Gloeothece verrucosa PCC 7822: one gene and its partner. The protein of the gene in region 2 interacts with the protein of the main gene of each other region in a pairwise test. Links are inferred from orthologs where the notes say so. Each region holds a gene or a part of one and is shown on either strand. Other genes may lie near its edges.

Region 1 (3,275 bases), 760 kb from region 2 along the record:
TTAGTGGAAGAAGATAAGCTAGATTTAGCGAAATCTTTAGAAGCTAAAGCCAAAGAAAAAGGGGTACAATTGCTTTTACCCACTGATGTGGTGGTTGCTGATGCTTTTAAAGCCGATGCTAACGCTCAAACCGTCAGCATTGAAAATATTCCTGATGGTTGGATGGGGTTAGATATTGGCCCTGATTCCATTAAGGTATTTCAAGATGCTTTAGCTGATTGTAAATCAGTCATTTGGAATGGTCCGATGGGGGTATTTGAGTTTGATCAGTTTGCTAAAGGCACTGAAGCCATTGCTCATACTTTAGCTGATCTAACCGGCAAAGGCGTAACCACGATCATCGGTGGCGGTGACTCGGTAGCGGCTGTCGAAAAAGTGGGTGTGGCCGAAAAAATGAGCCATATTTCTACGGGTGGCGGTGCTAGTCTAGAGTTACTCGAAGGAAAAGTGTTACCCGGTATTGCTGCTTTAGATGAAGCCTAAGCACAAATCCCATAAACTTGAATTAGATTAATTAGCCCTTAGTCACTGGTTATTAGTCACTGGTCATTAGTTACTGGTCATTAGTCACTGGTCATTAGTCACTGATCATGGATCAGCCGTGCGGAACACGAGGGTTGCACCCCAGCCCATTATTCTCTGTTTCTGGTTCTCTAATGACTAACGACTGATGACTAATGACTCTTGACTCTTGACTAATGACAAAGGTCATAACTTAAAATGGTTAAAGAACGAGAACAACTCGAATCAGTGGTGGTCAATGCCTTGCAGATGCGACAAATCGAAGACCGCATCTTTGCCGCTTCAATGCCCGTCGCTGCTTTGATGGAAAAAGCGGCAATCTTGTGTGCCAACCGGATTCAACAACTTTACCCTCTCTCCCAAATCTCTCGGGTAGGGGTTTTAGTGGGGCCTGGCCATAATGGGGGAGATGCCCTAGTGGTAGCCAGAGAGCTACATTTACAGGGATATCAAGTCAATGTGTATTGTCCGATCCATAAACTGAAAGATTTAACGGCTAAACACGCGCAATATGCCCAAAATTTAGGGATTCCTTTTTATGAAACCTTAGAACAGTTATACAAGTGTGAGTTATTTATTGATGGATTATTTGGATTTGGGTTAACTCGGCCCCTTACAGGTGAAATTGTCGAGGATATTGAGTTGCTCAATCAATGGAGTCAGCCGGTGGTGAGTATTGATATTCCCTCGGGACTTCATACCGATACCGGCGAAGTGTTAGGGGTGGCGGTGAGGGCGACTTATAGTTTATGTCTCGGGTTGTGGAAGTGGGCCTATTTTCAAGACCAGGCCTTGGAGTATATCGGTTCTGCCGAACGGATTGATTTTGGTGTGCCGGCAAAAGATGCTTGGGCAGTGTTAGGACAACCGGCACCTGTGCAAAAAATGACTTTAACTTTAGCTCAACGGTTTCTCCCTTTACCTCGTCCTCTGGTTACCCATAAGTACAAACAAGGACATCTGTTAGTGATTTGTGGTTCTTATCGCTATGCAGGAGGGGCTATTTTAACGGGGTTGGGTGCTAGGGGGAGTGGGGTAGGTATGCTCTCGATCGCGGCTCCTAAGTCCTTAAAACCGATGCTGGTGAATCATTTACCAGAGGCCCTGATTATTGATTGTCCAGAAACCGAAAGCGGAGCGATCGCCGAATTGCCCAATCTGGCCAGTGATTTTAATAACTATAGCGTGATCGCCTGTGGTCCGGGTTTAACTTCAGATGCTAAGTCAATAGTAGAAACGGTGTTACAGGCAGAATGTCCCCTGATCTTAGATGCCGATGGCTTAAATATTTTGGCTCAACTCGATTCGATTTCCCGTCTCAGAAAACGCCCGGCGGCAACTGTATTAACTCCTCATTTAGGGGAATTTAAGCGGCTATTTCCCGAGATTGATAATCCCCATTCAGACCGCATTAAGGCGGTTGTTGAAGCGTCTAGACTGAGTGGGGCGATTATTTTGTTCAAAGGAGCGAGAACGGCCATAGCGGCTCCTAATGGTTGTGTGTGGTTAATTCCTGAAAGTACCCCGGCTTTAGCTCGTGGGGGTAGTGGGGATGTTTTAACCGGATTAATTGGGGGTTTAATGGCCCAGCAAGTTACCTGCCTTGCAGCGATCGAAAAAACAGTGGCAACGGCGGCTTGGTGGCACGCTCAGGCGGGTATTGTAGCGGCTGGTGAAAGAACCGAGTTAGGGGTAGATGCTTTTACTTTGTCTCAATATTTGTGCAAAGTTTTTTAGCTTTGTTTCACCCATTCTGGTGCATCATAGTCGGAGTGGACGCGGGAATAATTTTAATGAATCATTCCCGACTTTGCCCACCCTAATATTAATGAGAACTTAGGTTAGAGGGTTTTTAAATACTCAACGATTGCCCAACGGTCTTCCTCATTTAAAGCAGGACCAATTACACCTTGTCCGGTGCCATCTCCTTTAAATTCATGTCCCGTATTGAGATTCCCTTTTTTGCTAGTATCAAACTCAGATGCTCCAGGTATTTGAGCCTTTTTATAACCCACATATTGCGGATCAAATTCTTTGGTTCCCACATAGAACTTTTTAGTGCGCTCATCGGCAGGAATTAGCATCTCATAGAGGTTAGGAACTGAACCATTATGAAGAAACGGTGCAGTAGCCCAAATTCCATTGAGAGGCCGTGCTTTATAGGCTAAAGGCGCTCTCGCTTTGTTCGGACGATAGCCGTTAAAAGCGTCTCTTTCTTCTGGGGTTAATCCTAATTCATCATACTTTTTCTCTACCGTTTCTTCTACTACAAATGGTAAAGCGGCTCCAGCCGTAATAATCCCATCAGTTTCAAAGCTTTTTGGAGTAAGGTATTTTTGCGCTAAAGGACCTAAATTAACTGTGCGTTGATACCAGTCCACAGCCGCCGTTGGATCAGTTCCAATGGTGTATAGATTTTTCATGGTTACTTGTAAATACTCTCGGTCATTATCGCCAAGCTTTGTCCAGTATTTTTTATCCATAAACTCGGCTGAATCCATTGGGGGAAGGTGACAGCTTTGACAGTATTGTTTGTAAAGGACTTTGCCTTTAGCCGCTTTTTCTGGATCAATGGTTCCGAGGATATCTTCTCGCCATTTAGGGGCAGTTAAACCGGTAAAAATCGAATCCCCTGTCAACAGTTCTTCGATGGCGTGAAGCTGTTTCACATCAACGTTAGACTTAAACACATCGGGCGAATTAGCATTTAAATCTACTCTGGCAAATACCCCCATTGCCTCTCCGGCGTTGCG
Region 2 (3,104 bases):
CGATTCTCTGTCTACACGGTCATCCGGGATCGGGCCGTAGTCTTTCTGTTTTTACGAACCATCTCTCCCAACATTATCAAACCATCGCTCCAGACCTTCGCGGTTATGGCAAAAGCCGCTCAAAGGGAGACTTTCAAATGGAAGATCACCTCACCGACTTAGAAAGCCTTCTAGATCGTCTAAAAGTTGAGCGTTGTCTCCTGTTAGGATGGTCATTAGGGGGTATTCTGGCCCTAGAATTAGCCTTGCGAAACCCCCAACGCTATGATGGTTTAATTTTAATCGCTGCTGCCGCTCGTCCTCGCGGTAACCATCCCCCCATCTCTTGGCAAGATTTAGTTTTTAGTGGAGTCGCCGGCATCATTAATGGGATCAAACCGGGTTGGCAATGGAATATAGAAACTTTTGGTGTGCGGTCCCTATTTCGTTATTTAATCTCTCAACAAACGCCTCTAGCTTACCAATACATCGCTTCTGACGGTGTTTTAGCCTATCTCCAAACCTCGAAAGCGGCTGAAAGAGCCTTGTATCGAGCCTTAAGGAGCGGCTATAATCGCCTAGATGCTCTCCATCAGTTAACGCTCCCTTGTCTGGTGCTTGCGGGTGCTAATGATGTACACATTACTGCCGCTTCTAGTGAAGAAACCGCCCAAGCGATCAAGCAGTGTCAATGGCGTTGCTACCCTAACACTGCTCATCTATTTCCTTGGGAGGTTCCTGATCAAGTTCTCAAGGATATTGATACTTGGCTAAAAACCCTTGGCAATAATTATTCGCATTAAGCTTGTGGTTTTAAATTCGATTATTGAGATTCTTTTTAAGAAATTTGGCTGCTCAAAGAGGGAATGACGCGGATTTGTTTAAATTCTTCTTTTTCATCGAAAATCGTTAATTTACTGGGTTTACAGCGTTTAGATACCACAGATATTCCTTTAGCTCCTTCATGCTCTAAATCTTCTAAATAGCCCATTTTAGCCTCGTCGGCTTCCTTTTTAGTGAAAAAAGGCCCAAAGTAATAAATACATCTAGGATAATCGGTCTGAATTTCCACCCAGTAAGCTAATCCTAAGAATGTGAAAATTTTTGTCAATAACTCTTTCATGCTTTTCCCCTGTAGGCTGTTTTTTATCTCGTATTGTAGCGCGTAAACTTTTGTTACATTATGTGACCTGTATTTTACTTTTTTTATTTATACTTCATCCTGCGGGTTTTTGAGAAGTGCTGGATGATACAGAGTTTAAAAAAAGTTTCTCAGACTGACGTTGACGATAGACTTCATAAAGGGCAATGGCGGCGGCCACAGAAGCATTAAGGCTGGGAGTTTTCCCGGCTAAAGGAATCGAAATCAAAGCATCACAGCAGCGTTGGGTCAACAAACTTAAGCCCTCTCCCTCGGAGCCTACCACTAATCCTACCGCGCCGCTAAAATCTATGGTGTGTAATGCTTTACTTCCTTGGCTCATAGTGCCATAGATCCAAAAGCCGGCTTCTTTTAACTCTTCTAGAGCGCGGCTTAAATTCACCACTCTGGCTACAGGTAAATGTTCTAAAGCGCCGGCCGCCACTTTCATCACGGATGATGTGATCCCGACGGCTCGACGTTGAGGGATGACTAAACCTTGCGCTCCGATGGCTTCAGTGGTGCGAATAATGGCTCCAAGGTTATGAGGATCAGTGATCCCATCAGCAATTAAAATAACTGGTGCTGGTGTACTAGCTCGGGCTTGTTCGATCAAATCCCCCAACTCAACATAAGTATAGGGAGACACCTGAGCGACAATTCCCTGATGATTTGCTCCATCAGTAAGTTGAGTAAGACGATGGGGACTCACTTCATCAATGACGGTGCCATTGGCCTTAGCCTGAGTCAATAGAGAATGAAAGCGGCTATCATAACGGAGTTTAGAAATCACCCAAATGCGGTTAATTTGGCGAGTCCCTTCTAAGGCCGTCAACACTGGATGACGACCATAAATTAAGTCGGCCTCTTCTTGAGAGGGTTGTTCTGGCGGCTCGCTGGCAAGGGGTGCCACAACGGTTACGGGTTTAGGGTTACGACGTTCTAAAGGGGGTTTGACTTTAGATAGACGACGTTGCGGACGTGCAGGACGGGAACCGGGACGCTTTTTCTCAATCATATGGGTTACTACTGGTTTAGAATTCTAAAATTTCTAATAATTCATTTAATCGTTGAGGATTTTGGAGATACAGATATCCAATTAAGGTTTCTAAGCTAGAGGCTTGCTGATAAAGTTCAGGAGATAGTCGTCGTGGTCGTCCGTTAGCCGCATTTCGTCCTTGTCGCACGATTTCGCGTTCAGATTCAGTCAGGTGAGGTTCTAACACTTGTAAATAGGCTGCCTGTTGTTCGGCACGCACTTTAGCGACCACTTGATTATGGTAGTCACAGAGACGGCGAGGGGGTAAAAGATAACGAGTGCGGACGTATAATTCATAAACGGCATCGCCGATATAAGCCAGAGAAGCCGGTGAGATTTGACCGATTTTTAACAGAGGAGCCGTTAAACTACAAATTGCCTTGAGTTCCATTGACTCTGTGGAAGTAATGGATGACAAGGAGGGGTTTTGGGCTTCGGGATTAATTTTCGCTGAATTCACACGGTTTTCGTCTCTTTTTACCCTTGTAATTGAGAAATTTAGCCAAGTTTTTGGTCAATCTTTCCCCGCGCTGAATGCAAGCTTCGCCTAAGCTAGGCTACGGCGAGGAGCTTGCCGCACGGTTAGCTAAGGCGGGGGGAGTTATTTTTCTTTTTTTTCGAGGTTAGAAATGGCAGCATCAACATCAGGCTGAAGGGAAAGAAAGTTTTCTAGGCGAACGAGTTTAACCGTTTGAGTTACCCGGGCATTGGTAACAATTTGCAAACTTCCTCCCCCTGTTTTCGCCTGCTTAACTAACTGAACTAATGCTCCTAATCCCGAACTGTCGATGAAATCAATTTGAGACAGAACTAAAATTACATTTTTCGGTCCTTCATTAATATAAGAGCTGATCTCTTTGCGAAAAGTGGGTTCTGAGAAAGCATCAAGTAGTCCGGTCAGGCGAAAGATTTGGTAGTTTTTCCTGACTTCGCGGGTTCCGCGTA

The links.
Region 1: the proteins of rlmB (region 2) and CYAN7822_RS07090 interact in binary tests that used the Escherichia coli proteins (3 or more experiments, as listed by UniProt). The link is inferred for Gloeothece verrucosa PCC 7822 from one-to-one orthologs.

Annotation. Positions count from the first base shown.
Region 1 is NC_014501.1:1,592,138-1,595,412, reverse strand. The notes cover bases 41-2,989. They hold CYAN7822_RS07090 (bifunctional ADP-dependent NAD(P)H-hydrate dehydratase/NAD(P)H-hydrate epimerase), read left to right. Parts: upstream 41-720; coding sequence 721-2,259; downstream 2,260-2,989. Other genes in these bases: CYAN7822_RS07085 (di-heme-cytochrome C peroxidase), read right to left, coding at 2,364-2,989; CYAN7822_RS07095 (phosphoglycerate kinase), read left to right, coding at 41-483. In the rest of the region: more of CYAN7822_RS07095, read left to right, coding at 1-40; more of CYAN7822_RS07085, read right to left, coding at 2,990-3,275. UniProt on the Escherichia coli protein: Bifunctional enzyme that catalyzes the epimerization of the S- and R-forms of NAD(P)HX and the dehydration of the S-form of NAD(P)HX at the expense of ADP, which is converted to AMP.
Region 2 is NC_014501.1:832,785-835,888, reverse strand. The notes cover bases 168-2,945. They hold rlmB (23S rRNA (guanosine(2251)-2'-O)-methyltransferase RlmB), read right to left. Parts: upstream 2,139-2,945; coding sequence 1,197-2,138; downstream 168-1,196. Other genes in these bases: CYAN7822_RS03735 (STAS domain-containing protein), read right to left, coding at 2,761-2,945; CYAN7822_RS03740 (Mini-ribonuclease 3), read right to left, coding at 2,155-2,550; CYAN7822_RS03750 (DUF1816 domain-containing protein), read right to left, coding at 818-1,102; CYAN7822_RS03755 (alpha/beta fold hydrolase), read left to right, coding at 168-782. In the rest of the region: more of CYAN7822_RS03755, read left to right, coding at 1-167; more of CYAN7822_RS03735, read right to left, coding at 2,946-3,104. UniProt on the Escherichia coli protein: Specifically methylates the ribose of guanosine 2251 in 23S rRNA.